Methylosarcina fibrata AML-C10: one gene and its partner. The protein of the gene in region 1 interacts with the protein of each later gene in a pairwise test. Links are inferred from orthologs where the notes say so. Each region holds a gene or a part of one and is shown on either strand. Other genes may lie near its edges.

What was found. The genes of interacting proteins can lie anywhere in the genome.
Region 2: the proteins of leuS (region 1) and A3OW_RS0106320 interact in binary tests that used the Escherichia coli proteins (3 or more experiments, as listed by UniProt). The link is inferred for Methylosarcina fibrata AML-C10 from one-to-one orthologs.

What each region holds. Positions count from the first base shown.
Region 1 is NZ_KB889965.1:983,682-988,658, forward strand. Bases 268-3,439 are described here. They hold leuS (leucine--tRNA ligase), read right to left. Parts: upstream 3,041-3,439; coding sequence 494-3,040; downstream 268-493. Other genes in these bases: A3OW_RS0104830 (LPS-assembly lipoprotein LptE), read right to left, coding at 268-471; A3OW_RS0104840 (zinc ribbon-containing protein), read left to right, coding at 3,125-3,439. Outside these bases: more of A3OW_RS0104830, read right to left, coding at 1-267; more of A3OW_RS0104840, read left to right, coding at 3,440-3,610; A3OW_RS0104845 (ParA family protein), read left to right, coding at 3,674-4,453; lnt (apolipoprotein N-acyltransferase), read left to right, coding at 4,788-4,977.
Region 2 is NZ_KB889965.1:1,309,016-1,313,570, forward strand. Bases 1,570-4,555 are described here. They hold A3OW_RS0106320 (BRCT domain-containing protein), read right to left. Parts: upstream 4,048-4,555; coding sequence 2,092-4,047; downstream 1,570-2,091. Other genes in these bases: A3OW_RS0106315 (hypothetical protein), read right to left, coding at 1,570-1,768; A3OW_RS0106325 (cell division protein ZipA C-terminal FtsZ-binding domain-containing protein), read right to left, coding at 4,058-4,555. In the rest of the region: A3OW_RS0106310 (HAD family hydrolase), read right to left, coding at 178-843; more of A3OW_RS0106315, read right to left, coding at 836-1,569. UniProt on the Escherichia coli protein: DNA ligase that catalyzes the formation of phosphodiester linkages between 5'-phosphoryl and 3'-hydroxyl groups in double-stranded DNA using NAD as a coenzyme and as the energy source for the reaction.

The DNA of each region.
Region 1 (4,977 bases):
CCGCGCCCGGCTCAAAATGCTTTGAATGGCCTGTTGATACATTTCGTCACGAATCACTCGTTCTTCATTATCCTTGGCGATAATGTCCTGCTGATCGTTGAAATATTCGCGCCTGAGCCGCAGCGGCTGCCTTTCGAGCAATAATTTTCCTTCCTTGTACAATTCGTAATCCAATTGGTAATCCAGTTCGACTTCGTTCGAGCGGCCGCGCGAACTCAGCGACAGGACCCGGTGGCGAAAGTCCTCGTTCAGAATTTTGACCGTCACTCCGGCTTTTTCCGGCGAATCGGCCAGTTTGCTCGCCGACGAACCCAGTACGCCTTTCAATTGCTCGCGAAGCTGGAGAGTACCGCCGTCCCAATAAATCGATTTAATCTCCTGAGCCACTTCGGTGGAGCTTCCGCGCAGATGGTAACCGCAAGCACTCAGCAGTACGGAAAAAACAAGAACAGCTATTTTTTTACGCAACATCCCGACTCTCGGCAACAAAAAATCACTCAACCACGATATTAACCAGTTTTTTAGGCACGACAATCACCTTTCTGACCGGCCGGTCTTCAATAAATCGTTTGACATGATCGTCAGCGAACGCCAGCCGTTCGATTTCAGCGGCAGACGCCGCAGCCGGAACGGTGATTTTGCCGCGCAGCTTGCCGTTGACTTGAATGACCAGCTCCAGGCTGTCCTGGGTCAGCGCCGAAGCGTCGACCGTCGGCCAGGCAGCGCCGACGATCGCTTCCGGATGCCCCAGCTCCTGCCACATCCGATGGCAGATGTGCGGCACGATCGGCGACAGCATCAGAACGATGGCTTCAAAGGCTTCCTGGCGCAAGGCCCGCGCGTTTTCCGATTCGTCATTGAAGCGCGCCAGGGCGTTCACCAGCTCCATGTTGGCGGCGATTGCCGTGTTGTAGGTATAACGCCGGCCGTAGTCGTCGGTGACCTTGGCAATGGTCTGATGCAACTGTCGGCGCAGCGTTTTTTGCTCTTCGGTCATGGCCTGCCGATCGAACGGCCGGCTTGCTCCACCGGATGCCACGTGTTGATGGACCAGTTTCCACAGCCTTTTCAGGAAGCGGAAAGCGCCTTCGACGCCGCTGTCCGACCATTCCAGGGACTGCTCCGGAGGCGCGGCAAACATGATGAACAAGCGCACGGTATCGGCGCCGTATTGATCGATCAACGCTTGCGGATCGACGGTATTGCCTTTGGATTTCGACATCTTGCTGCCGTCTTTCAGCACCATGCCTTGAGTCAGCAGGTTCTTGAACGGCTCGCCGCAGCGCAAAAGACCTTCATCGCGCAGCAATTTGGTGTAAAACCGGGCGTACAACAGATGCAGGATCGCATGCTCGATGCCGCCGATGTAGTGATCCACCGGCAGCCAATAATGTACGCTGTCCGCCAGCATGGCATCATCGCTAATGCCGGCAAAACGCGCAAAATACCAGGACGATTCCATGAAAGTATCGAAAGTATCGGTTTCGCGGCGCGCCGCTTTGCCGCATTGCGGACACTCGACCTGCGAAAAGGTGGGATGCGCCACCAGAGGCGATTGCGATCCGTCCAGCACAACGTCCCGCGGCAATTCCACCGGCAGATCGCTTTCCGGAACGGGCACCGTTCCGCAATCGTCGCAATAGATCACCGGAATCGGCGCTCCCCAGTAACGCTGGCGGGACACGCCCCAGTCGCGCAGCCGAAACCGTACATGCTTGTCTCCGAGATCCTTGGCTTTCAGATCGGCAGCGACCGCGTCAATGGCCTGCTTATGCGTCAGGCCGTCGTATTTACCGCTTTTGACCAGTACCATTAACTCGTCCTTCGCCGCATACCAATCCTGCCAACGGTTCTGATCAAAAGGCAGGTCGATTTGGCTGCCGCCGGCGTCCCCATAATCACTGCCGCTGCCAACTCCGGATGAATTCCGGCTAAAATCGATCGTTTTACGGTGCAAGACTTGTTTAATCGGCAAGCCGTATCTCTGCGCGAAATGAAAATCGCGCTCGTCATGCGCCGGCACTGCCATGACCGCGCCTTCGCCGTAACTCATCAGCACGTAGTTGCCTACCCAGACCGGCACTTTTTCTCCGGTCAGAGGGTGCGTGACCTGAATGCCGGTCGGCATGCCTTTCTTTTCGACGGTCGCAAGATCGGCCTCGGCGGTACCGGTCTGCTCGCATTCGTGAATGAAAGCGGCAAGCTCCGGATTATTCCTGGCGGCCTGAGCGGCCAAGGGATGCTCTGGGGCGACCGCGCAGAAAGTGACGCCCATGATCGTATCGGCCCGGGTGGTATAGACCCACAACAAGTCCTGTTTGCCGTCAAATTCGTAGGGAAAGGCGAAGCGCACCCCGTAGCTTTTGCCGATCCAGTTGACCTGCATGGTTTTGACCTGCTCCGGCCAGCCGTCCAGAGTCTCGAGCGACTGGAGCAGTTCATCGGCGTAAGCGGTGATTTTCAAAAACCACTGGGCGATTTCCTTGCGTTCCACCTGGGTGTCGCAGCGCCAGCAACAGCCGTCGATGACCTGTTCGTTCGCCAGCACGGTCATGTCGTTCGGGCACCAGTTGACCGGCGCGGTCTTTTTGTAGACCAGGCCTTTTTCCAGCAGCTTCAGAAAGAACCACTGTTCCCAACGGTAATAATCCGGATCGCAGGTAGCGATTTCCCGGTTCCAGTCGTAGCCGAAACCCAGGCGCTTGAGCTGGCCTTTCATATAAGCGATATTTTCATAGGTCCAGTCGGCGGGATGGACGCCGTGCTGCATCGCGGCGTTTTCCGCGGGCAGGCCGAACGCATCCCAACCCATCGGCTGCAGCACGTTCTTGCCGAGCATGCGCTGGTAACGGCTGATCACGTCGCCGATGGTGTAGTTGCGAACGTGCCCCATGTGCAATTTACCGCTGGGATACGGAAACATCGACAAGCAATAATACTTGTCCTGGTTGGCGGTCTCGGATACATTAAAGACGCCCGACTCTTCCCAAATTTTCTGTACGGCTTGCTCAATGGCCAGCGGCTTGTAAATTTCTTCCATCCTTCTCGTCTTTTACCGGTCAAAAGCGTTAGAATACCGCACTGTTAAGTAAATCTAAAGAGCCATTTTCAGGAGTAGTACCGTATGAAGAAAAATAAATTTATCCAGGCTTACAACGACATCGTCAGGCATCTTTACGAAACGATGGACGAGACCCTTCATTCCCTTGCGGAAGCGCTTGAAATTTCGAAGGAAAAAGCCGGAAAAGACAGCGACCTGAGCAAAGAGGAGTTGAACCGGGTCGGCGATTACGTCAAGCGCGACGTGGAAACCGCGGCGCACGGTCTGACCGAAAAAAAGGATTCTAATTCTCTTTCGGAATGGTTCAAATTTGATATCGAACTGATCGAAAATTTCACGCTGGACGCCTTCCTCAGCGTGGCCGACAAGACGCGCATCGAACTGGCGAAACTGGGGGAGCTGGCCAAAACCCATCGCTACCAAAGCGGCGACATCACCCTTCCCGGCACTTTCATTTGCGATAACTGCGGCAAGGAAATCGCCTTCAAAACCACCAGCGAAATTCCGGAGTGCCCGGTATGCCATGCAAAAACCTTTGTCCGTATTTGATATTAGCGATCGAAACCTTATAAAATAAGGTTTTTTCATCTTGGCAGTTTTATAGGTAGCAACATGCGCAGAGTCATTTTCAATCAGAAAGGCGGTGTCGGCAAATCGACGATTACGTGCAATCTCGCCGCGATCAGCGCCGTTGAAGGAAAGCGTACGTTAGTCATCGATCTCGACGTCCAGGGCAATTCGACGCAATACCTGTTGGGCGGAAAAGTCAGCGACAGCGACAGGACCATTGCCCACTATTTTAAAGATTGCCTCAGCCTTTCGCTGTTCGGGAACAATAACAATTCCGGGCTTGAAAATGCGATTCACGAAACACCGTTTCCCAATCTGTACGTCATTCCGTCGCATCCCGATCTCGAGCCGCTGCAAGGCCGGCTGGAGTCGCGCTTCAAGATCTTCAAACTGAAGGAAGGGCTCGATAATCTGCGAGGCTTCGATTCGATCTACATCGATACGCCGCCCATCCTCAACTTTTACAGCCAGTCGGCCTTGATTGCAGCCGACAAATGCCTGATTCCGTTCGATTGCGACACGTTTTCCCGTGAATCGCTCTTGACCCTGATGCAGACCATCTCCGAAGTCAAGGCCGATCACAACCAGAATCTGACCATCGAAGGCATTGTCGTCAATCAGTTCCAGAAACAGGCCAATCTGCCGCGCCAACTGGTCGATCAACTGATCGCCGAAGGACTTCCGGTGCTGTCCGCGATGATCTCGCCTTCGGTCAAGGTCAGGGAATCGCACAGTCAGGCTCAACCTTTGGTCCATTACGTCCCCAATCACAAACTGACCGACGAATACCGCGCCTTGCATGCCGAAATTCACGGCGGCTGATTCCGTTTCGACGCGGAGCGCAGGTTGAGAAGACAACCGCCAAGGACGCCGTCGCCATACCCCCTCCGGCCATTGGAAAACTGATCCGGTTGGGGTTCGCAAGCTTCATGTTAACCTCGCGGATGAGCTAAGGATTGCTTTCCGGAAGGCGCGCCATAGCCGTTTTACTCGGCAAGCAACCTGGAACGGTCTGTAATGCGCTGTTGCCGATTCCGACCGGCGCCGGATTGACTTACTGAAACAGGCCGGTCAACCGAAGCAGGATTCGATCATTTCAGGGATGAACCGTTATTTCGCTTCCGATAATATTTTTCTTCCGTAATTTTCAGTCGTCATGGTCAGTCTTTCCCTATCCGGCGCCAAGCCCTGGCTGCTTCCTTTGCTGTCCGGCATTCTGATCGGCACCAGTTACATCCCTTTCCCGCCCTGGGCAGCCCTGTTTTGTTTTGTTCCTCTATGGCTGTTCTGGCAAAGGCAGACGCGCCTGAGGGAGGTTTTCTTGGGCGGCTTGCTGACGTCGTTCG
Region 2 (4,555 bases), 330 kb from region 1 along the record:
CCGAGACTTTAGTATGTCGAACAAGCAAGGGCGATGACGGAAAAACAATGCTAAAAACGCCCATTATACACAACAAGAACCGCGCCGGATGCTCTTAATCGGAAATAATGGATTAATTCTCCGGAATGAAGCCGAAAAAACGCCGGCCTCACGGCAAACTCAAAAAGCATCCTGAAGTCATTCGCCCGCAAGCATTTTCTGCAATTGCGCAAGGTCGCCGGCTTGCAGAGTGCAAAGAGCGGCGGCCGGATGATTTGCAGGCGATGCCGACGGAATCAACGCCGACAAAGCGCCCGCCCTCGACGCAGCCAAAATGCCGACGGCAGAATCCTCCAGCACCAGGCATCGACCGGCCGGCACGCCCAGCCGTCTGGACGCCTGCAAAAAAAGATCCGGAGCGGGTTTGCCCTGCGCCACCTGATCGCGGCTGATCACGACCGGAAAAACTTGTTCCAGGCCGGCCCGCTCCAGGCATTCCCAAGCGTTCGCGCCATGACTGTTGGTCGCCAGGCAATAAGGAAGGCCTTCCTTAACCAGCCATTCAAGCAACGAGTGAAAGCCGTGTTTGACCTCGATGCCGTGAGCGGCGACGTGCCGCCGCCAGCTCAAAGCGCTCAATCGATTGAACTCGTCGACGTCGAAACCGGCGCCGCCCTGGGCTATTAAGGCGGCCATGACTTCTTCCGCCGGCAGGCCCGACAGACTTTCCCAGAACGACGTTGAAAACTCATGCCCCAGCTCCCGGGCTGCCTCGCGCCAAGCCAGCCGGAAGGTGCTTTCGGTATCGAGCACGAGACCGTCCAGATCGAAAATCACCGCGGAAAAATCGGCCCGGTTAACCATGGATGACCATGATGTGTTCGCCGTACGCTTCCCGGCTGGAGCCGACCACGATATGCCGGCTGCCGTCCGACGCTTCTTCGAGCAGGCCCGAGACTTCGACCAGCTCGCCGTTAAAAGCCTGTCCCGCATACGTCGCGGTGAAGCAAATTATCGAGCCGATGGCGTCGTATTCGATGCGATAGACCGCCGGATAATCGAAGGCTCGGCTATCGTCGGCGATTCGGCAGCGCAAGGTGACCGGCCCGAGTTTTTTATAGAGATCCGGCTCGCCGGCGTTCGGCTCGATCAGGCTTAAATCGAATTTACGACCGTTCACCACCGCTTTGTTGTATTTTCGCCGTTCGTGCCAGACATAATCGCCGTAGCTCAAGGAACAGCCGCGGCGCCGGTAGGATTCGCGCCAATCGCTGTCGTTCAAGGACTGCAATTGCCCCTGTTCGATCAATTCGCGGACCACCTCCCGGCAACGCAAAAACCCTTCCCTGCCGTAACAGACCAGATCGATGTCCGAACTGTCCCGTTGCACCCCGATCAGCAAGGAACCGGTCACCCCGACCTGCGCCAGATCCACGCCTTGCTCGGTCAGCAGCCCCGCCAACAGCAACACGTCGTCTTCGACGGCATCGCGCCCGCCGTCCTCCAGGATCGCCCGGAGCCGCCGCCTGGGCTGATGATGCTCGACAATTCGGGACGTTTCGACCGCGTGCAGGTGGGTATCGAGCCTCGGCGAATAATGCAGATAATCCGCATGCCGCTGACGCAAAAACAAGTTGGCTTCCTCGGTGGCTTTTTTGCGCCAGCCGCCGTCTTCCAGGACATAGCGTAAAAAGCAGAGCACCTTGCCTTGCTCCGGATGCGAATCGACCACGGCAAACACCAGCCCTTCGGCGGTTTCGATAAAATCTTTGGGATGGAACGTCGTCATGAGGAAGAGGCGGAGAAAGCTTGACCGAAACGATTATTTTTACGGGAGTAATTAACAAAGATCATTGTCAGCCTTTATAGTTCAGACCGCAGGCCAGGAAGATTTTTCTTTCAGATTGGCGATCGTTCTGCCCGGAACGATCGCATCGTGAAGAATCAATAGATAAAACCAAAGCTTGTCGCCATTAGTTTTTGCATATTCGTTCGCAAACCCGCACCGGCGGCAGGCTATATTTAACGATCGAGGCGGCGGTTGTCGTGACCATTACCGCCCCGCCAAGCTTCAGGCTGAAATACCGGCAGGCCCGGCGGGTCCCGGCGAGATCATCCGTCGGCACCGATGAGCGCCAAATATTCCTCCTCGCTCAGGATGGGCACGCCTTTTTCTCTGGCCGCATTGATTTTTGCCGCGCCGGCCTCGGATCCCGTCACCAGAAAATCGGTCTTGCCGGTAACCGAGCCGGCCACCTTGGCCCCCAGCCGCTTGGCATCGCGAATCATGTCGTCGCGAGTGCCTTTCAGCATGGTGCCGGTAAACACGAGAACCTTTCCGGCAATGGGGCTGCTGTTTTGGCGTTGTTCCGACAAGAGGGGCGTGGATGTCAGATTGAACCCCAACTGATAAAGCTGCATGAAATCCTGCCGGATGGTGGTCAGGCTGGTAACGACCGCTTCCGCCGTTTTCTCGGCAAAGCCTTCGATACTGACGATGTCGTCCCGGCTCAAATCGAAAATACCGGTCAGGCGGTAATGCTGCAGCAGCCGTTCGCAATTGCCCAGGCCCATCCGGTGAATGCCGAAAGCGCCGAGAAAACGCCAGTCTTCGATGGCCACGTTGCGGCTGCGTTGAAGTTCGCTCAGCAGATTCTGCGAGGTTTTTTCGCCGAAACCCATCGCCTGCAATTGCGGCAAGTCGAGTTGATAGACGGCAAATACCGAATTGACGCCGTGGGCGTGCAGCTTTTCGATGGTCTTCAATCCGAAACCGTCGACGTTCGCCAGCGTCCTGAAAAAATGTTCGATGCTGTTTTCGATCTGCGCCGGGCATTTCGTCGTGTTCGGGCAGAATAGATAATCGCCGTCCCAGATCAGTTCGCTGCCGCAGCGGGGGCAGCGCTCCGGAATTTGCGGCAAACTGGGCGCGACGACCCGTTCGATTTTCGGTATGACCATGCCGGAGCGGGTCAATTCGATAACCGTGCCTTCGCCGATGCCCATTTCCCGGACCATGCCGTAATGGTGCGCCGTCGCTCTCGAAATCAGCGCGCCGCTGAGCCGGGTCGGCTCCAGTTCCGCGACCGGATTGACCCGACCGGAACGCGAAGTCTGCGGAGTAACCCGCCTGACCTTGACCAGAGCCGTTTCGATGTTGCTTTTGTAGGCTATCTGCCAGCGATGGTGATGACGGGTAGCGCCGAGGAAACTTTTGAGCACCGGATCGAGCGCTTCGAGGATGAGGCCGTCGACGTCGTAGTCGACCATCTTTGGCACCTCCTGCACGATCGCCTCGAAGTCTTCGCGCAGCTTTTCGGCGGTCCCTTCCCATCCGGGCAGGACCGCAAACGGATAAAAGACCGCCGCCCGGTTCCGGATCGCCGCCAACGCGTGTTCTTCCAGGTCTTTTTCCTTGATGATGCTGGCCTGAAAATTCCGGGGATTTTCGAAATAAACCGCCAGATGGCTGTCGAAATAGCTGCGGCTGACGACGATCTCGCCGGCGCCCTGCCCTCTTTTTCCGTTGCCGGCGACGATCAGCCCGCGCTCGAAGACGCGGCTGATGTCGGTGCCTTTGCGTCCGTCGCCGCGCGTGTACAGCACGTGGCCGTCGTCGTAGGCGGCAAAGCCGTCCAGCTTGGGCGTCGCCTTGAAGCGCAGCGAAGCGAAATCGACCTGGCATTGCTCGGCCGCTTTTTCCAGACGGCTCAGCCACTTTTCGATGCCGTCCCGGGAATAGGTTTTTTCGGTCGACAGCATGTATTCCGGCAGGGTCACCGTCTTGCCGGCGAAGGCTTTTTCCGGTTCGACCGTTTCCAGATAGGGATGATTAGGATGCCTCCGCCGAAGCTCCTGCAAGAAAACGAAATCGTAATCGTAGTCGGAGATCAGCGGCGCGCCGCCGCGGTACAGGGCATTGCAGATTTGTAAAAACTCGACCAGTTGTTCGTCGGTCAATTGGGCAGTGTCGGCCTGTGCGGCCGTTTGCTCGATCTGCGCGATCGACAGGCGTGAAGGCGTCAGCCCGCTTCGTTCGAGAACCGCTCGTTGCTCGGCAGTCAGCATCGTTATGAAATTACAAACTTTGCCGGATCAACCGCACCGTGTCGTCGGTCAGAGGCTGGCGCTGATGATCCAGAATTCTTCCGTCCAGCTCCGCTGCGACCAGTTCGATCGTGTCCAGATAGTCTTCGAATACCGAGGCGGCATCTTCCAGTTCGGCCGGCTGCATGAAGAAAACGATGCCGGGACAGTAAAACGAGTCCAGATCCTGTTCGGGAAACGTGCCGGGAGGCACCATGCTGGCGACGCCGAAATCGACCAGGCGGTTGCCGTCGAGGCGTTCGAAAATTTTCAGGTTGCCGTATTCGAGTCCGGCCAATTGAAAAGCATTGACCAGGTCAAGGCCGTTGAATCCTTCTTCCGCCTTGGCGATCACGCTGAACTGAATGATTTGCGGGGCAATGAAGCGCGGCGGCGGCTCGTCTTCTTCGATCTCCGTTTCCGGTTCATCGATCTCCCATTCGGCCGGCTCTTCGTGCCGGGCATAGCGGTCGGGGATCTCCCGCTCGTC